DNA from 2 places in the Paeniglutamicibacter kerguelensis genome. Region 2 is predicted to be linked to the other one. Evidence: predicted binding sites of a transcription regulator. Region 2 holds the regulator's gene; the other holds the start of a gene.
What was found. Region 2 encodes Rex, which represses fermentation and respiration genes when NADH is low (regulators of the CRP and FNR family bind a similar motif). Its sites were predicted from a motif close to CTTGTGAANNNNTTCACAAG; they were not measured.
Positions count from the first base shown of each region.

Region 1: JOF47_RS20060 (queuosine precursor transporter) is a predicted target of Rex. The motif match lies at 2,903-2,922, and genes of this name have one in related genera.

Region 1 is NZ_JAGIOF010000004.1:119,861-129,911, reverse strand. Features, by position in the region: gene thiD (bifunctional hydroxymethylpyrimidine kinase/phosphomethylpyrimidine kinase) at 247-1,071, opposite strand; gene JOF47_RS20070 (hypothetical protein) at 1,361-2,017, opposite strand; gene JOF47_RS20065 (TetR/AcrR family transcriptional regulator) at 2,214-2,885, opposite strand; gene JOF47_RS20060 (queuosine precursor transporter) at 3,159-3,881, shown strand; gene JOF47_RS20055 (ABC transporter ATP-binding protein) at 4,037-4,729, shown strand; gene JOF47_RS20050 (DUF6297 family protein) at 4,722-6,443, shown strand; gene JOF47_RS20045 (MFS transporter) at 6,583-7,806, shown strand; gene JOF47_RS20040 (MarR family winged helix-turn-helix transcriptional regulator) at 8,065-8,505, shown strand; gene JOF47_RS20035 (organic hydroperoxide resistance protein) at 8,589-9,011, shown strand; gene JOF47_RS20030 (DoxX family protein) at 9,004-9,465, shown strand; gene tgt (tRNA guanosine(34) transglycosylase Tgt) at 9,580-10,051, opposite strand, start outside.
Region 2 is NZ_JAGIOF010000001.1:2,793,993-2,804,043, reverse strand. Features, by position in the region: gene gdhA (NADP-specific glutamate dehydrogenase) at 1-1,284, shown strand, start outside; gene JOF47_RS12895 (3-deoxy-7-phosphoheptulonate synthase) at 1,665-2,777, shown strand; gene JOF47_RS12890 (helix-turn-helix domain-containing protein) at 2,973-3,185, shown strand; gene JOF47_RS12885 (30S ribosomal protein bS22) at 3,330-3,428, shown strand; gene JOF47_RS12880 (HAD family hydrolase) at 3,554-4,369, opposite strand; gene JOF47_RS12875 (glutaredoxin family protein) at 4,420-4,674, shown strand; gene JOF47_RS12870 (redox-sensing transcriptional repressor Rex) at 4,773-5,468, shown strand; gene JOF47_RS12865 (hypothetical protein) at 5,576-6,337, opposite strand; gene JOF47_RS12860 (histidine phosphatase family protein) at 6,607-7,269, shown strand; gene JOF47_RS12855 (TlpA family protein disulfide reductase) at 7,274-7,900, shown strand; gene JOF47_RS12850 (cytochrome c biogenesis CcdA family protein) at 7,897-8,691, shown strand; gene resB (cytochrome c biogenesis protein ResB) at 8,691-10,051, shown strand, end outside.

The DNA of each region.
Region 1 (10,051 bases), on a different contig from region 2:
GCGATCAAAACGTCGGGCCTGATGAGTAGTGTCTGCTGCGGAGACGCGTTCCTTGGGGGGACGGGCCTTCTGCGCGGAGCTGCCGCGCGTGCGGTACCGGGCAAGGGCGCCGGACGCGAGGGCGGTTCCGCAGGCGTCACCATGCGCTGGGGGAACGCAAAACGGTGGCCTCATTCGTTGAATGAGGCCACCGTTTGGATTCCGCCCTCCGGCCCGCGGGGTGGGGCTTCGGGTCGCGCCTGGTCTTTAGCGCGCGCCACCCTGCCACAGGGCGTCGAACGGCGCCGCCGAGGAAACGCGGTTCTTGATGCCTTCGGTGACAAACGCCTTGGCGTTGCGTGCGGCTTCAAGCGGGGTTGCGCCCTTGGCCAGTTCTGCGGTGATTGCCGCTGCAAGCGAGCATCCGGCGCCCGATACGGCAACTTCGCCGACCTTGGGTGCGGAGAGCACCTCCAGGGTTTCGCCGTCGTAGTAAACGTCCACTGCTTCGCTGCCGGCCAGGCGGACCCCGCCCTTGGCCAATACGGCTGCACCCGAGAGCTCGTGGATCTTCTTTGCCGCGGCGGTCAGGTCATCAACGTTGTTGATGGTGATGCCCGACAGGGATTCCGCCTCGAAGTGGTTGGGGGTGACGAAGGTTGCCAGCGGCAAGAGGTTGGCCTTGAGCGCTTCGTCGGTGTCCAGGGCGTGGCCCGGTTCCTGGCCCTTGCAGATCAAGACGGGGTCCAGAACGATGTTGTCCCATTTCTGGTTGCGCAGGGCGGTGGCAACGGTGTTGATGGTGGCGGGGGAGCCCATCATGCCGAGCTTGACGGTCTTGAGGTCCTCTGCGTAGCAGGTCTGGATTGCCTCGAGCTGGTCGGCGATGACCTGGGTTTCTACCGGAACAAAGCGGTGGTTCCAGTTGTCCTTCGGGTCGAACGACACGATGCACGTCAGTGCCGTGATGCCGTAGGTGCCCAGTTCCTGGAAGGTCTTGAGGTCGGCCTGCGCACCGGCGCCGCCGGTGGCCTCGGAGCCTGCAATGGTCAAAGTAATGGCGGGACGAATCCCGTTGGTGGCAGAAGTCATGTTTTCTAGTTTAGAGCGATTGGCGGGCGCCGTTTTCATCCGCGAAGCCGACGGCGCACTCGCGAAATCGGGGAGACTGCGCCAATCAGGACGCAGACCGGCGGAAACGACCCGCGGCCACCCGGATGCATCGGCGGGCGTCGAGGACCAGGACGGCGATGCCCACAGCGCCTGTCGAGAGTCGCGGGACGACGGGCCCGGTGAGCTGCCGCCCCTTGCCGGGGCATGCCGCAGGACCCGGAGGGATTCATCGACGCCCGGGCCGGGGCTTCCAGGATGGACAGCGGGTTTAGCTGCGCGTGAAGGTGGTAATCAAGGTTGCGTTTGACCAGCCAGTGCCGCGAAGGGTGCGGGTTCCCGCGGAATTGTCGGCTGCCGCGACCATGAACAACCATGGCAGGCCCTGCCGCGATGCCGATGCTGCCAGATTGGCGATTATCGCGGAACGGAATTGTTCGGCGTTGCTGCTGGACATGATCTCGGGTTCGCTCAACAAGGCAAAGCCATCGGCAAAGCGGATGCGGCCCCGTCCTGCCGGTGCATCGAAATCCGCGATTTCCACGACGTCGTAATCGTCCATGGGCGCCTCAAAGAGTGTCGCCGTCTCCGGAAGGCCGGCCACCTGCTCCACGTCATCTGTGGTTGCCGCCAACAGGACATGGTTTCCATTGACGCTCCAGCCGTGCGTTGCCAGCTCGCTGATGACGCCTTCATCCGGCGTACCCAGCAAAGTCAGCCGTGCGGAGCGTCCCTGGGCGCGTTCCGACACCAGGTTGTGGAGAGAATGTACCTCGTCGAGGGCCGGCCACCAGCGCAGCAGCTCGAAGTCGCCGTTCGCGGTGCCGATGCTGTGCAGCTCGGAGGAATCGTCGTTGGTGATGGTGCGATCCTTGAGCGGCGCAAGTTCGCGGACCCAGCCTGGAAGATTCTTGGGTTCGGATGGCATTCGTTGTCTCCTCATGTATCTGCTGAAACGAGAAAGCCAGTGAAGGCGTTGAAACGAACCGCAGCGCGTTGAGCCGGATTGTGGTTTCCCCTCGCCTGACTTCAGGATCGACTCTACGCTCCTGTCCGGAATGCGTGGATCGAGGTCACCGCGGGTCGAGGTCGCAACCTTGTTGCTGCGAGTGGGTACGCCGAAGTCAGGATGCAGTGCGCACCAGGGAGAGCACGTCGTCCAGGATCGTCCGGACCACCGGCATGCGGGAAAGAACCACCAGGCGCGCAACCACCGGCGCAATGTTTTTCACGAGCCTGCGGCTTCGTTTCGCTCCGGGGGACGAGTCGTAGGCCCAGAAGAGGAAAACGCCGCGCTGGATGAGCCACAGCAATTGGGGAAGGTCCTGCCTGATGGCCAGCGGAGGAATCGGCCTGGAAGCCGTGACAACCTGGCGCCACAGCCCGAACTCCTGTGCCCGGTGGGCATCACCGGGATCCCCCTGCGGGCCGGAGAACGCGGTGCGAATAAACGCAGGTCCAAACTCGTGAAACGGCTCCAGGATTTCGAGGTTCTTATCGAGGGCCAGGCGCACATTTGTCTCAAGGTTGTTTCCCTCGACCAACAGCGGCCATGTGGCCGCACGATGCTGTTCGGACAGGCCTCGATAGAGCTCGTGGACGATCGCGTCCTTGGAATCAAAGTAGTAGTAAGCGTTTCCCAGCGAAAGGCCAGATTCCCTTGCAATGGCGCGCATCGTGGTTCCGGAAAAGCCGTCTTCGGCGAAGAGCCGCAGGGCGGTGTTTAGCAGCAAATGGCGGGTTTCGGCACCCTTTGCGGTTTGCTGCGCCACGTGGCCCCTTGATTCATTAGGCATGTTGACCATCATAGTACTTTTTGAACATGTTCAATATGCGGATTTCGTGGCACAGGTCACACTAGGGCGGGGTAAGCGTGACCAAAATTGCGTGCAACGGTCGGAAAAGCGCAGTTGATCCCGAAAAATGCCGTGGGATACTTGAACCTCAAGTGCTAATACAGCGAGTGCTCCCAACAGCCCGCAATCCACCCGCCGAAAGATGCTCGAATCGCGGGGAAGAATGCTGCCCGGGAGTGACTTGGCGAACCACTTCTTCGATTGGGTATAACCATGGGCGAAATCTCCGCCTCAACTTCACAACGTCCAAAGGCTTCGCGCGCGGTTTTCGCGGCAGCGGGAAGCCCCTACTTCTCCACCGTCCTGGCCTTGATGGCCGTGGTTGTCATTCTTTCCAACATCGGTGCGGCCAAGGGAGTCACCTTTGGCCCGATCGTCACCGACGGCGGATTCTTCCTCTTCCCGCTGGCCTACATCCTGGGTGACGTCATCTCCGAGGTCTACGGATTCAAGGTCGCGCGCCGGGCCATCATCACGACCTTTGCGCTGGCCGCATTCTCCACGCTCTGCTTCTGGATCATGATCGCCCTGCCCGCGGCAGAGTGGTACGACGGCCAGGAAGCCCTCGAACGTACCCTCGGCCCCGTCTGGCTGATCGTCCTTGCCTCGCTGCTCGGCTTCCTGGTGGGCCAGACGCTGAATTCCTTGGTACTGGTCAAGATGAAAGAGCGTTTCGGCGAACGCGGCCTCGTTGGCCGGTTGATGGGGTCCACGGGCGTGGGCGAGTTCGCCGACACCCTGATCTTCTGCTCCATCGCGGCATCCGTCATCGGGATCGCCGACGCACCCACGTTCATCAACTACGTGCTGGTCGGATTCCTCTACAAGACGGCAGTGGAATTCGCGTTTGTTCCCGTGACCGCGTTCGTCATCCGCTGGTTCAAGCGCCGCGAGCCAAGCTATTTGCTGGCGGATGCCTCGCCCGCAGCCGCCTAAGGCAGCAGGCGCCCCTTCCGGGCGGCGGCACACCCACAGCACTGGTGGGCGGGCTGCCGCCCTTTGCGTTGCCGCCGTGGAACAGGAGCGGCAACGAACAAAAATCATCCGCAGTGCTGAACGGGTCGCTCGCCACCTGCGGGTACCGTCGTCCTATGGACAGCACCACGCGGGACTTGCTCAAGGCCACCGGCCTCGTGGCCGGATACGGCCATCAGGACGTGTGCGGGCCCATCGACTTGCTGGTCGAGCCCGGACAGTCATGGGGCATCGTCGGCTTCAACGCCGCCGGCAAGTCAACGCTGCTGCGGACCCTGGTCGGCTACCAGGAACCGGTGAGCGGGGAATCGGTCATCCTGGGTTCGTTTTCCGACGACTCCAGCTTCATCTACCGCAAGGCGGTCTCGGTGGTCCTCGACGAGGACGCCTTCTTCCCGTCGCTCAGCGTCGAGGAGCACCTGCAGCTCATCGCCGGCGGGCACGCAGTGGCAGACCCGCAGGCCGCCGTGGACAGGGAACTCGAGTTCTTCGACCTTGCCGCCGCCAGGACCGAACTTCCGCAACGTCTGTCCTCGGGCCAGCGCCGGCGATTGCTGCTGGCCGCCGCCTTGTTGCGCCCCTGCAGGCTTCTGGTGCTCGATGAACCGGAACAGCGCCTGGACCCGACAATGCGTGCCGCGCTGGCAGCACGCCTGCGCCGGCGGGTGGACGCGGGGACCGCCCTGCTGGTGGTCACCCACGACGCGGAATTCCTCTCGAAGGTGGCCGACTCCGTCCTGGTGATTTCCGGCGGGCGCGTCATTCCCTCCACCGTTGCCGAAGGCGTGGCGGCAATCGCCCATGCCTGAGCTCATGGCCGCGCCCGGTGGCCGGCCGCTTGCCGTTCCCGGCAACTCGCCGGTCGACTTCGACCCGTGGAAACGCAACCGCGTCGCGGAAAGGAAGGTCCGCCGGGAGAACTTCTGGGAACGCATGGGGGACGCCTATATCTCCCTGCTCGCCGCCGCCATTGCCTTCGCCTACGCGGCGGGCATTGCACACGCATTTTCCGCCTCGCTGAGGGAAGATGCCCAAAGCGGGGTGGTCCGCAGCGGAATCGGTGTGGTTCCCGGTGAATCCGCCGCCTCCGCGCTCGTGCTGTTGGGGCTGCTCGCCGCGCTTTCGCTGATTTCCAGGCTGGGGCCGGTCGCTGTGGACCGGGCCCAGGGGTTTTGGTGGCTAAGCCTGCCGGTGGACCGGACGCCGTTCCTGTCCCGGCTGCTGCGCCAACGCCTGGTCACCACCTGCCTTTACGGCATGCTCTTGTGGCTTCCGGTCGGATACGGCACGGTGCTGGGCGGCCTTTCGCACGGAAGCTTTGCGGGGGTTCTGCTGGGCGCGTTCAGCCTGGGCCTGCTCTTTGTGCTGCTTTCATTGCTGGCGGCCTTGGCGCAAAGCCGTGGTTGGGCACGACATTTCCGCGCCGCGGTGCATGCCGCCTACCTGGCGGTTGTCATCGCCTACGGGGCCGATGTCCTGTTGCGTCTCACGGGAACCGGCTCCCTGGCGGGTTTCTGGGCGGTGCTGCCATCCACCATTCCCGCGGCTGCGCAGGACGGCGCGTGGTGGATCCCGGTGTTCCTGCTGGCCCTTGTCGTCGCGGTGTCCAAGGGGTTGCGACGGCACCTGCAACGCATTCCCGGCCGGGAATTGATTTCCCGCGGCGCCGCCAGCGCCCATGCCGGTGCCGCGCTGGCACTGTTGGACGACAAATCCCTGTCGGCCGCGATAGGCCAGGCGGGTGCCGGTGAAACCCGCCGAAGTCTTGCCTGCCTGGAGCGCATGCGCCTGCGCGGGGGAGGCGCGTTTTCACGCATGCTTCCGGTTTCCCTGGTGCGCGGCCCCTATTCGGCGCTCATTCGGGCCGAGGCCTTGGTTTTGTTGCGCGCACCGAAGGTGTGGCGGGGAATGCTGGCGGGCTGGGGCATTCCCGCGGCCGGCGTCTTTGCCGTGCAGGGCGGGCAACCGCTGGTGCTGGGAACCCTGGTGGTCGTCGGTTCCTGCGTGGCCGCGAAGGCCGCCTCGACGGCGGCAGCCCAGGCGGCCGATGTTCCGTCGCTCGAATCGATCATTCCGCTGGGCCGCAGCGCCATGCGGCAGACCCACGCGGCGGTGGCTGCAACGCTGCTGGTTCCCTGGGGAATCGCCCTTGCGGGATTCCTGGGGTGGGCGGTTTCCGCCGATGCGGCTTCGCTGGGGACGCTCCTTGTGCTGGGCGCGCTTGCCGGCGCGGGACTGGCCGCCGGGGCCGTCCGTTTGGCGTACAGGCCGGCCCTCGACTGGGGCTCGGTGATGCTGCTGGCGGCACTGGGGCAGGCGACCGGGCCCATGATCCAGCATTTCGCCTACGGGTACGACGTCATGGTTGTTGCCGTGGTCGCCCTGGTCGCGGGACTTTTCCTGAGCCCGGTTCCTGCCCTGCTGCCGGTGGTCGCCTCGGTGGTGGCAGCGATCGCCTGGGGCGTCGGAACCTCCCTTTCGGCGAACTCCAAGGCCCACGGCCACGGCGGGCGGGTCCCGTAGGACGCCGCGCGGAGCCGGCCGGCCACGCTGGTTAATACGGGCGACACCGATCACCGGGGCGTGCCGTCGCCATGCAAAACTGGAGAGCGGTCCGGCATTGCCCCGGACGCCCACCCCCGCTTGAGCCGAAAGGAGCGCCATGGAGACCCGTGCCGGGCGCCCGCCACTGAGCCTGTTGGCCATTTTGCTGGCGGCGGTGGGCATCGCCCCTCTGCTGACCTACGGCCTGAGTGCCACCAGTGACCTGATCATTTCCGACCTGGGCATCAGCACCGCGCAGTTCGGCTTGCTGGCCACCATGTGCTTTGCCTGCGCGGCGATCGGCAATGCGGTCTTCGGGCGGTTCGCCGACAGGCAGCCGGACAGGACGCTGCTGCTGTTGGTCTTCGGCCTGGCGGCCCTGGGCCTGCTGCTGGCCGCGATTCCCGGCGGATATGTCCTCCTGCTGGCGGCATCGGCCGTCGCGGGGATCGCCCAGTCATTCCCCAACGGGGTGACGAACAGGATCCTGGCCGAACGCGTGCCTGCCGACTACCGCATCGGATGGATCGGTGTGAAACAGTCGGGCGTGCAGGCTAGCCAGCTGGTGGCAAGCCTCGGCTTCCCGGTCCTGGCCGCGTGGATCGGCTGGCACGGGGCCAGCGCGATCGGCGCCGTGGTTGCAGCGGTGCTGGCGGTGCTCGCCGTCCGGGCGATTTCCACTTTCCCGCTGTTGCCCGCCGAACCCCGTCCGGCGCAGCCGGTGGCCGCCGGCGCAACCGCCGTGCAGGCACCCAGCACCCGCTTTGTCATTGTCGCGCTGGCCGTCTTCGGGTTTGTGAACGGCATGGGAGTGCAGGCAACCAACGTGTACCTGCCGCTCTTTGCCGTGCGCGAACTGGGCTTCTCGCTGGTGCTTGGCGGTCTCACCGCCGCCGTGGCCGGAGCCATCGGGGTCAGCGCCCGGGTGGGTTGGGGCCGGATGATGAGCCGCGGGGTGGCCGCACCCAAGTTGCTGCTGCTCCTGGCGATCATGGCCACCTGCGGCGCCGTGGCATTCCTTGCTGCCGGCGCGACGGGCTACGCCGCGCTGCTGTGGCTGGCCGTCGCGCTGCACGGATCCTCGGCACTCGGGGTGTCGGTGGTGTTGATGGCGGGCCTGTTGCGCAGCGTCCCTGCGGGGTCCATGGGATCGGCCACCGGCTGGGTTTCAGCCGGGCAATTCGGCGGCTTCACGATCGGTCCGCTGGCCATGGGAGCCCTGATCGGCTCGCCAGGCGGGTTCGCCGCCGGGTGGACGGCCGTGGCCCTGACCTACCTCACCTGCGTGGCGCTGGCGTTGTACCTGGTGCTGCGACGACGCCCCTCCACGTCAAGGAACTAGGGGTTCCTGCGGGTCCGGTTGCCGGCCTTGAGCGGGGAATGCCGGCTGCCTTTTGCGCCCAAGACCTCGGGGCCGTGGTTATGCTGTGGGTGAAGGCGACCATTGTCCACCCTTGCGCTTCGTTCGAGCCCAGAACAATTTGCGGTTTGTGGTTGTCCGTTTTGGGCAGTGAGGTGCGTGATGTCGAACGCGTCGGGGCGGCAACGACCTTAATAATATATATTGTGCGCAACTAGATTGTGTGCAACCATGTTAACCATGTCAATTGTCGATGAAATGGTCTGCTTCTCCTTGTACTCGGCCACACGGGCCACCACGAGGGCATATGCGGAGTTGTTGGCTCCGTGGGGCCTAACGTATCCCCAGTATTTGGTCCTGGCGGTCCTCTGGTCGGAAGGGGACAAATCGGTGAATGAGCTTGGTGAGTTGCTCCAGCTTGATTCGGGAACTCTTTCACCACTGCTTCGACGCATGGAGGCAAAACTCCTGATCGAACGCAAACGAGTTCATGAAGACAACCGAGTAGTCACCATCGTGCCGACTCAACGTGCCGGCGAACTCCGGGAAGAACTGGGACACGTTCCCATGAGCATTGCGTGCGCCACGGGTCTTCCGGACGCGGCTTCGGCCCGGGAACTCATCGACACCTTGCAAAAGCTCACAAAAGCTATGGGCCAACTCGGCAAGATCAACAGCTAAAAACTGAGCGCTGGCAAATTCCACCCCCAGTTATCGGCGGCAACAATATTGGCCGCATCCAAAACCTTCGAAAGGCATAAACCATGAACGCCATTTACACAGCCGAAGCGCTCTCCACCGGACAAGGACGAGAGGGGCGCGTCGCAACCTCGGACGGAAGCCTCGATCTCACCATGGCACCGCCCAAGGAGCTGGGAGGATCGGGCGCGGGAACCAACCCCGAGCAGCTGTTCGCCGCGGGATTCGCCGCATGCTTTCACTCCGCGCTACAGGCCGTTGCCCGCAGCAGGAAAACCAAGGTTGAGAACTCGAGCGTGGGTGGACGCGTCACGATCGGCAGCAACGGCGAGGGCGGATACCAGTTGGCCGTTGTGCTCGAAGTGATCATTCCGGAAATACCGCATGACCAGGCCCGGGAACTCGCTGACGCAGCGCACCTTCTCTGCCCCTACTCCAACGCCACCCGCGGCAACATCGAAGTCACAGTGGTCGTTTCCGATGACTGACGCCGCGAAGGGATCCCTTGCCCGGTTCCTGGAAGCCCGGGTGCCGACCTCGCGCAAGCGCTTAGGCGTTCGAAACGCCATGGGCGGACTTTTTGTCGGTGCCGGGATCAGCCATCTGACATTCGCCCGTGAGGAGTTCTCGGCGCTGGTGCCGGCCTTTGTTCCCGTCGAGAGCGACACCGTGGTTGTTGCCTCGGGGGTCGTAGAAATTTGCCTGGGAGCGGCGTTGATGCTGCTGGCCAAGCGGCGTGTGCCCATCGGCTGGGCCGCAGCCCTCTTCCTGGTTGGTGTGTTCCCCGGCAACATCTCCCAGTGGACTCACGCCCGTGAGGCTTTTGGCATGGATACCGACTCCAAACGCTTCGCCAGGCTGCTTTTCCAGCCGCTGTTGGTTGTGGCTGCGCTGTGGTCCACGGCTGCTTGGCGGGATCGTCCGCGCGCCGGCCGGCTCTAGGCGAATCGTTCACCGGCGCAGGAGAGGCCAAAGGTTGCGCGGCCCGAAAGCAGCATCAACGCACGACGGCCGGGGATGCCGCGTCGGTTTGTCGACGTGGCATCCCCGCCGCCGTTACGCGGTGGTGACCAGGGCCGGGAGCCCCTGCGGGTCCGGCTTGCGCGCGTAGTACTTGGCCATGACGTCCGCCTTCATTTCGTGGAAGGTACCGTCCTCGATGGCCTGGCGTGCGTCGTCGACCATCTTCACCACGAAGTGTTCGTTGTGGATGGAGATCAGCGTGTGGCTGAGGATCTCCTTCGACTTGAACATGTGCTGGATGTAGGCGCGCGTGTAGTTCTGGCAGGTGTAGCACTCGCAACCCTCGGCCAGCGGGGTGAAGTCCCGCTTGTACCGGCTTCCCGAGAGGTTGAAGCGGCCGTGCGGGGTGTAGAACGCCGAGTTGCGGGCCACCCGGGTGGGGGAGACGCAGTCGAAGGTGTCGGCACCGTTTTCGATGGCCGTGAAGATGTCGTCGGGCTCGGAAATTCCCAGTAGGTGGCGCGGCTTGTTCTCCGGGAGTTCCTCGGCGCACCAGCCCACGATG
Region 2 (10,051 bases):
GAATTCCACCAGGCGGTTACCGAGGTATTCGAAAGCCTCGAGGCGGTTTCCCGCAAGCACCCCGAGTACGCCGAGGCTGCAATCCTGCAGCGTTTGTGCGAGCCGGAGCGCCAGATCATCTTCCGTGTCCCGTGGACCGACGATGAAGGCCGCGTGCAGATCAACCGCGGTTTCCGTGTGGAATTCAACTCCGCACTGGGCCCGTACAAGGGCGGCCTGCGCTTCCACCCCTCCGTTTACCTGGGCATCGTCAAGTTCCTGGGCTTCGAGCAGATCTTCAAGAACTCGCTGACCGGCATGCCCATCGGCGGCGGCAAGGGCGGCTCGGACTTCGATCCGCGCGGCAAGTCCGACGGAGAAGTCATGCGCTTCTGCCAGTCGTTCATGACGGAGCTCTACCGCCACATCGGTGAATACACCGACGTGCCGGCGGGCGACATCGGCGTGGGCGGCCGTGAAATCGGCTACCTCTTCGGCCAGTACAAGCGGATCACCAACCGCTACGAATCCGGTGTGCTCACCGGCAAGGGCATCAGCTGGGGAGGTTCCCTGGTTCGGCCGGAGGCCACCGGCTACGGCGCTGTGATCTTCACCCAGGAAATGCTCAAGACCCGCGGTGCCAGCTTCGACGGCCAGCGCGTTGTCGTTTCGGGTTCGGGCAACGTTGCAATCAACGCCATCGAAAAGGCTCAGTTCCTGGGCGCGAATGTTGTTGCCGCCTCGGACTCCGCAGGCTACATCGTTGACGAGCGTGGCGTGGACGTTGAACTGTTGCGCCAGATCAAGGAAGTCGAACGTGGACGCATCAGCGACTACGTCGAGCGCGCAGGTTCCAAGAAGGTGCACTACGTCGAGGGCGGCAACGTCTGGGAGGTGGACGCGACCGTGGCGCTGCCGTGTGCAACGCAAAACGAGCTCAACGAGATCGACGCCAAGCGCCTGATCACCAGCGGTGTCATTGCCGTGGCCGAAGGCGCCAACATGCCTTGCACCGCCGCAGCCACCGCGCTGTTCCAGGACGCAGGGGTGCTCTTCGGCCCGGGCAAGGCAGCGAATGCCGGCGGCGTTGCAACCTCCGCACTGGAGATGCAGCAGAATGCCAGCCGCGACTCGTGGAGCTTCGAACACACCGAGCGCCGACTGACCGAGATCATGGTCGGCATCCACGACCGCTGTGCAACAACGGCCGACGAATACGGAATGCCCGGCAACTACGTTGCCGGCGCAAACATCGCCGGCTTCGTCAAGGTTGCCGACGCGATGCTGGCCCAGGGCCTCATCTAACCGGCCACATTGCATCGCCCACGGGGCGCCGTCGCGAAAGGGAATCCGCTTCCCTTTCGCGACGGCGCCCCGTGCCGTATCCGGCGGGCCGGAGTGCTTCAACATGTCATGTTCGTCATGAAATTGGGCATCACGGTGGATTGTCTGTACATTGATCATCATGACTAATCGTTGGTATGCGTATTTTGTGTCGGCTCTGGAGGGGCCTAAGACGCGATAATTTCGCATACCCACCTTCAGAGCCGACAAGGGCCGCAAGCTATTGCTTGTGGGCCCTTCGCTATTTTCACCATAGCGGCCCTGAAGAAATACGCAGCGATTGTCGGGGCCGCATCGAACGCTAGGCCCTCAGATGCAGGGCCGGAATCGAAAGGCCCGCCATGAACCCGAATATCCTGAACGCAGATGCACCGGCCCGCGCCAACACCAATGAGCGAGTGGTTTCCTTCACCGAGTTGCCGAGCCCGGCCGAACTGCTGAGCGAACTCCCAACCACCGACGCCCAGGCATACAGGATCACCCGGGCCCGCCAAGAGGTGCGCGCGGTGCTTTCGGGATTGGACCAGCGACTGCTGGTCATCGTGGGTCCGTGCTCGATCCATGACCCGGCCGCCGGACTCGAATACGCAGCACGCCTTGCCGCAGCCGCAAAAAAGCACGAGAGCGAACTGCTGATCGTCATGCGCAGCTACTTCGAGAAGCCACGCACCACGGTGGGGTGGAAGGGCCTGGTCAACGACCCCCACCTCGACGGAAGCCACGACATGGGTGCGGGACTCCGCGCGGCACGTGAATTCATGCTTTCCGCCAGTGCACTGGGCCTGCCCCTGGCGACCGAATTCCTGGAGCCGCTCAGCGCCCAGTACCTCGCCGACGTGATCAGCTGGGGCGCAATTGGCGCGCGGACCACCGAAAGCCAAACCCACCGCCAGCTGGTCTCCGGGCTTTCGATGCCTGTTGGGTTCAAGAACGGCACGGATGGATCTGTGCAGGTGGCAATCGACGCGTGCCAGGCGTCGTCGGCAGCCCAATCGTTCATGGGAATCGATGAGTCGGGACGCACTGCCGTTGTGCACACGGCCGGCAACCAAGACGCCCACCTCATCCTGCGCGGCGGGGCAGCCGGACCAAACTACCGGGAAGGCGATGTCGCCGCCGCCTCGGAGGCCATGGCCAAGGCCGGCATGAACCCACGGGTGATCATCGATGCAAGCCATGCAAACTCGGGCAAATCCCATGTCCGCCAGGCTGAGGTGATCACTGAACTTGCGGCACGCATTGCTGCCGGGGACACGACCATCGCCGGCATCATGGCCGAAAGCTTCCTGGTGCCCGGCGCCCAGAAGCACGACCCGGATTCTGTGGAGGTGGGTACGGACGTGCTGGAGCAGCTGACCTACGGCCAGTCGGTCACAGATGCCTGCATGGGCTGGGAAGCAAGCGCCGACGCACTCGAGGAGTTGGCCGACGCGGTGCGCGCCTCGTGGGGCTAAATGCTGACGCCTGAAACCGCCTCACACGGCTCCACTTCAATACACGGATACCTACCGTTCACTTTGGTCACATCAGCCACTAATGTGGGTGGAGGGGGAACGAAAAGTACTTTGGAGCGTTGCTGTAACAAGGAACGACGACGGTGATTCTAGCCGTCACGACTCCTTCGTTGGGAAAGTCAGGAGCATCGGGTCATGGTTGAAGCGAAACACTTTGCCAATGCGAAATTCATGACGGTGGCCGAAGTCGCCGAGGTGATGCGGGTTTCAAAGATGACGGTTTACCGCTTGGTGCATTCGGGTGAATTGCCTGCCGTGCGTTTCGGTCGATCCTACCGGGTGCCCGAAAATGCGGTGGAAGATTACCTGCGTGCCGCCGGTCTTGGAAACATTTCCGGCGCAGGATAGGACCCCGCCTTGCAAGGTGGTCAGAACCTGCCCGAGAAGCAGGTAATCTGTTAAGGAACGTTTAACGTCCAGTTGACTGCATTCTGGTGCTTTGATGCCGAAGAAGTTGTAGTCGGCAATCGAATCAGTTTGTGAGGAACCACTATGGGCTCAGTTATTAAGAAGCGCCGCAAGCGTATGGCCAAGAAGAAGCACCGTAAATTGCTTCGTAAGACCCGCCACCAGCGTCGTAATAAGAAGTAAATGCCGGTTCCGGTTCATCCGGATACTTTGCATGTAAAAAGGTGCGCTCCCCTTCGGGGGAACGCACCTTTTTGCATGTGGCGGCAGGCCGAGTCAATTCTGGTGCCGCGAGCAGTGCCCTGGCATCATGGGCGGCGGCGCACCATTCCAAGGCTGCGCCACAGGCCCCATATCGCTCCAGAGACGCCCGCAGCTTTCAACCCGAAGGTTGCAGCCCTGCGTCCCGTGCGAAAGTCATAGATCGGCCAATTCTGGCGTTTGGCGTGATGGCGCAACTTGGCATCCGGGTTGATCGCCACCGGATGTCCCACGGCTTCCAACAGCGGGATGTCGTTGTGGGAGTCGCTGTAGCCCCAGCAATCGCCCAGATCCAGACCCTCGGCCACCGCCAGCTCCCGGACCGCTTCGGCCTTCGCAGGCCCATGCAAGATCTCACCGACCAGTCTGCCGGTGTATGCCCCCTGGACGTGTTCCACTGCCGTTCCCAGTGCTCCGCTGAGCCCCAGCCTGCGCGCCATGACCGAGGCGACTTCCAGCGGGGTTGCCGTCACCAGCCAAACCTTGCGCCCGGCGTGCAAATGCTGTTCGGCGATGGCACGGGTTCCCGGCCAAATCTTGGATTCGATGAACTCGTCGTAAATTTCATCCGCAAGGTAATGCATTTCGGCCACGGGGAAACCCTCCACCAAAGTGAGTGCGCGATCCCTGATCGCCCTGATATCCCCGAGGTGCTCGCCGCGGGCGGCGAAACGCAACTGGTGCAGAAGGAACCACAGGATTTGGCGGAGCGAAAAAGCCTTGTGCCTGTACATCTTGCGGGCCAGCGGAAAAAGCGATGCGCCGCGCATCATGGTGTTGTCCACATCGAAGAAGGCAGCCGTCGGGCGCATCTTCTCCGTTTCCTCGTCATTGGGCAGGACATGAGTTTGTGTGGCGGGCATCCCCACAGTCTATTGCACGCATTTTGTCGCGGAGCTGTAGCGTTAGATTCATGAGCACTGCGAAGACACCCCACGAGATCACGTTGTTAGTCCGTTCCGGGTGCCATCTGTGCCATGCGGCCATGGAAACGCTCGACGAGGTCACAACCCGGATGGGATATGAGTGGCAGAGCGTTGACATTGACGAGCATGCAGATCTCTTGGCCAAGCACTCCGAGGAAGTGCCGGTGCTCCTGATCGACGGGAAGGTGCGGGATTTCTGGGTCATTGATCCGCAACGCCTGGAATCGATGCTCTGCAACTGACTGGGGCCGCTGCCGTTCCAAACACTGGAACTCGCTTGCCTGCGCCAAGGAATAGATCGTAGGGTCATGAAAAGATCCAAGGAATGAGTCGGAGCACGATGCCAACCCCGCAACACCCCCCGGCAGACGATGGAGTAGAGCCGCCGGCACACCCCACGACTGGCTCCCTCGAGCGGATTCTTCCCGAGGCCACCCTGGCACGGCTTACCCAATACCTGCGGGCCCTGAACACGCTTCAAACCCAGGGACAGACAAGAACCTCGTCCGGCCTCTTGGCCACGGAGTCGGGTGTCAACCCCTCGATCCTGCGGAAGGACCTTTCCCTGTTGGGGTCATACGGGACCAGGGGAGTGGGTTACGTCGTCACCGAGCTGGCCGAACACATTTCAAAGGCCATGGGCCTGAACCAACAATGGCGTGTGGCGATCATCGGTGCCGGCAACTTGGGGCGTGCGTTGTCCGGATACGGCGGTTTCCGCAGCCGGGGATTTGAGATTGTCGCGCTTTTGGACGCGGCACCGGATGTCATCGGATCCACGGTCGGAGAGCTGACTGTTGCCGATACCAAGGACCTGGCTTCGGTTCTCGAAGCCACGGCCGCCAACATTGCCGTACTTTCGGTTCCCGGCGCAGCGGCGCAGGGCCTGTGCGACAAGGTCGTTGAATGCGGGGTGCGCAGCATTCTGAGTTTCGCACCGGTCGTCCTGCAGGTGCCGGATGGGGTCAACCTCCGGAAAGTCGATCTGGCGACCGAGCTACAAATCCTGGCCTACCACGCCCAAAACATCGTCTAGGGCTTCGCGCTGGGAGTCTCGGCGAACAAACGCCAGGCCCTTAACCGACTGAGGGTTCCCGAACGCGGGTTTCCCCGCATTCAAGAACCCTCGATCGTGAATGCTTCTTAGCGGTAGCCTGCTGCGCGGGCCGCGCGTCGGGCGGCGATGTAGGCGCTGGCGGGACGTAGCCAGGCGAAGACCACGCCGACGACGCCTGCAAGGATGGACAGGATGGACAGGAGCGTTCCGCCGAGCAGTCCAAAGACGGAAAGGGCAGCGAAAACCGTTGCGAAAATGCGGGCAACGTTGCTTCCCTTGCGGATCATGAACGCGAGCAAGACGTAGATCGCCAGCGAAATAACGGAGAAGACAATGATCATGGTGTGCAAGAAGCTGAGGAATGCATCGATCGACATGCCGGTGGCCTGCAATTGCTGGTCAAGCTCCGGCACCGTGGCAAGCTGCTGACGGATCAGGTTCGCGTCGAAGCCGATGACTGCGCCGAGCACCGACAGGACGCCGGCTGCAATGATGACCCAGAACGCGATGTCGAGTTCCTTGGGGCGTTCGGTAGGCATTTGAGGCGCCGGGAAATTGCCCTGCGGCGGTACAGGGAACCCTGTGCCATAAGGCTGCTGCCCATACGGGGTCGGCGCCTGGGGCGGCTGGCCGTAGGGGTTGGGGTTCTGGCCGTAGGGATTTTGCCCATATGGATTGGGGTTCTGCCCGTACGGATTCTGCTGCGGGGCACCAGGCTGGGGAGCCTGGCCGTATGGAGGAGGCACGGGAGGGTTCTGGCCCTGCGGAGCGACCTGCCCGTACTGTGGTGGCGTGGGATTGGCCGGCGGGGTCTGCGGGTTCTCCGGTTCGTTCTCAGGTGTCGACATGACCTGCTCCTTCGGTTTGAAAATACGTCTTACGCATCACAATATCCGCTGCTATCTGGTTTTATCCCCCTCCTAAAGGATGGTTTTAGAGCCGGGCATGCTTCGACAGAAGTTGGTCGTTGCCCACGAAACCAGCCGGGTGGCTGCGGGATCTTGCCTGCGCGGTTGCTGTGAAACGACGGAACGACGGCCCAAGTCGCGTGCCCGAACATGGCGGGGATCATGTTCCCTGTTTAGGTAACCCACCAAAGTTTTGAGACACTTAAGGCATGTCGACTGCTACCGTTCACCTTCTGCGTCACGGCGAAGTGTATAACCCGGACAGGGTTCTCTACGGTCGGCTACCCGAATTCCATCTCTCCGACCTTGGCCATGAAATGGCACAGCGCGCGGCAGAGTACTTCACGGCCCAGCAAGAGGCCGGCGCGAACATCACGCACATGGTTTCGTCTCCGCTCGTTCGAGCCCAGGAAACCGCCAACCCGACAGCCAAGGCGCTCGGGCTGGATATTGTGACCGATGATCGGATCATCGAGGCCGCGAACCGATTCCAGGGCCTTTCACAGATCAAGGAACGACTGAAGGAACCAAAATACTGGTCCTACGTCGTCAATCCCTTTCGTCCTTCCTGGGGGGAGCCCTACCGGGACCAGGTAGAACGAATGATGGCCGCCATTGTTGAACACCGCGATCTCGCGGTTGAACTTGGCGGTAGCGGAGCGCAAGCCATTCTGGTCAGCCACCAGCTGCCGATTTGGGTCACGCGCCGAGCAGCCGAAGGCAAAGCCCTCTGGCACGACCCGCGGAAACGCGAATGCACTCTCACCTCCGTGACTAGCCTGGACTTTGAAGGTGAAAGTCTGGTCGCCGTCCGCTATGCAGAACCCAGTGTTGACCTCTTGGCCAACGCTGCGAACATTCCTGGAGCCTGAGATCATGACCGATCCCACTTCGTCCCAACCATCGCGTTTGGGACGACGCACTTTCTTGCGTGCAGCCATGCTCGCCGCAGCGGCGCTGCCGCTGGCTGCTTGTGTCGGAGAAGAAGACCCGCTGGCCAAGCAGGCCCGCGAAGGCAACAACAAGAACTACATCGCCGGCGATGGATCGGTCCAGGAATACGGCCCCAAGTCACGTACCGAGCCCGTGGAAATCAACGCCACCGCCTACGACGGATCGAAGATCGATTCGGCCGACTGGGCCGGCCAAGTGACGGTCCTGAACTTCTGGTACGCCGCCTGCGCGCCGTGCCGCATCGAAGCACCGCACATGGTTGAACTCAGCGACGAGTTCAAGGGCAAGGCGGAATTCATCGGCATCAACGTCCGGGACGAGAAGGACGCAGCCGAAGCTTTCGAACGGACGTTCGGCATCAAGTACCCGTCGGTGCAGGACACCCAGGGTGCAATCCAGCTGGCCATGACCAAGTACGTTCCGCTGCAGGCCGTGCCCACGACCTTGGTTCTCGACCGACAGGGACGCGTGTCAGCCCGCATTCTCGGTGTTGCGGAGAAACCAACGCTCAAGGCCCTGATCAACACGGCCCTCACCGAGTCGTTGTGATAGCTCCGTCGCTCGTTGCTGCTTTGGCGGTACCGGCCGAGGGAAATGCCTTTGCCGAAATTGTTCAGGACGGATCGCTGCTCCTGGCCGTGCCCGTAGCCATGCTTGCCGGGCTTGTATCCTTCCTTTCTCCCTGCGTACTTCCGTTGGTTCCTGGCTATTTGGGCTATGTCACTGGCCTCTCCGGGGCAGATCTTGCAGACCAAAAACGCGGACGCATGGTCACCGGCATAGGTCTGTTTATTCTGGGTTTCACCGTCGTCTTTGTCCTCGCCGGAGTGGTTTTCTCGCAGGTTGCAGGTTGGATGGCATACAAGGGCTCATGGGTTACCCAAGTCCTTGGGATCGTGGTGATCCTCATGGGCGTGGTGTTCATGGGTGGTTTTTCGTTCATGCAGCGAGAAGCGAAGATTCACCGCAAACCCCCGGCGGGACTGTGGGGCGCGCCCGTTTTGGGACTCACATTTGGTCTGGGATGGGCCCCCTGCATTGGGCCAACGCTCGGTGCCGTTCTGATTATGGGCGGTGAATACGGCAGTAGCCCGACCAAGGGGGCGCTGCTGACATTCTTCTATTGCATGGGTCTGGGGCTGCCTTTCCTTTTCATTGCGATGGGTCTGCGCCGTGGCATGGGCGCCATGAAATTCTTCCGTCGACACCAGCTTGCGGTAATGCGCTTTGGTGGCGGCATGCTAATACTTCTGGGCATCTTGATGGCCACCGGCCTTTGGGGTACCTGGGTTACACAATTGCAAGATTGGTTCGCCAACGAAGTCAGGTTGCCCATCTAATGGCAAAGCAAGATATGAAAAAAGACGTTGCAGTTCCGACACTCGGGTTCATCGGGATGCTTCGCTGGGCCTGGGCCCAGCTCACCAGCATGCGCACGGCGCTGTTCCTCTTGCTGCTGCTGGCAGTGGCTGCGGTTCCGGGATCCGTGTTCCCGCAGCGTGCGGTCAACCCCGAGCAGGTTGCTGCATACCTGACCAACAAGCCCACCCTCGGCGCCTGGCTTGACCGGTTCCAGCTCTTTGACGTGTTCTCTTCGGCTTGGTTCTCGGCAATCTACCTGCTGCTGTTCATCTCGCTGATCGGTTGCATCCTGCCACGCGTAAAGAAGCACGCGAAGGCCCTGCGAACCCCGCCTCCACGCACCCCGTCGCGGTTGAATCGACTGCCGCAGAACGGCACGATTGAGATCGAATCGGCCGAAACCTCGGGAATCAGCAACGAGCAGATCATCGCCGATGCAGCCAAGTTGCTGAAGAAGCGCGGTTACCGGGCCGAAGCACGCCCGGAAGGCGCCAGCCCCTCGGTCGGTGCCGAACGTGGCTACAGCCGCGAAGTCGGCAACCTGCTCTTCCATATTTCCTTGGTTGGCATCCTTGCCTCGGTAGCAGTCGGCGGCTCGTTCGGCTACAGCGGGCAGCGCGTCCTGGTCGAGGGGGAGACCTTCGTCAACTCCCTAGTTTCCTACGACTCCTTCAAGCCCGGCACCTGGTTCAAGGAAGAGTCGCTTAACCCGTACTCGGTCAAGCTGGACAAGTTCAACATCACGTTCGACCGCGAATCCACGACCCACTTCGGGCAGCCCATCGACTTCACCGCCGAGGTCGAAACGCGCCGGAGCCCGGATGCTCCGGTGCAAAAGGAAAACATTCGGGTCAACCACCCGCTGCGGATCAACGGCGCCGACGTTTACCTCGTCGGCAACGGATATGCCCCAGTTGTGACGGTCCGCGACGGACAGGGCAACGTATCCTTCAGCGGCCCCGTTGTTTCGGTTCCACAGGACGGCATGTACACCTCGCTGCTGGTCATCAAGGCCCCGGACGCAAAGCCGGATCAGCTTGGCTTCCAGGGGTTCCTGCTGCCGACGGCGATGACCGATGAGACAGGCTTTGCCATTTCCGGCGACCCCAACGCCGTCAACCCGCAGCTGCAGCTGAACTCCTACTACGGGAACCTCGGCTTGGACGACGGGAACCCGCAAAACGTCTACGTGCTGGAAACGGATCAGCTCAAGGAGCTGAACAACCGCAACCTCAAAGCCGGCGGCATCGTCTTGGGCGCCGGACAAAGCTATAACCTGCCGGACGGCAAGGGAAGCATTTCCTTTGACGGACTCAAGCGCTTTGTCGGCCTCGACAT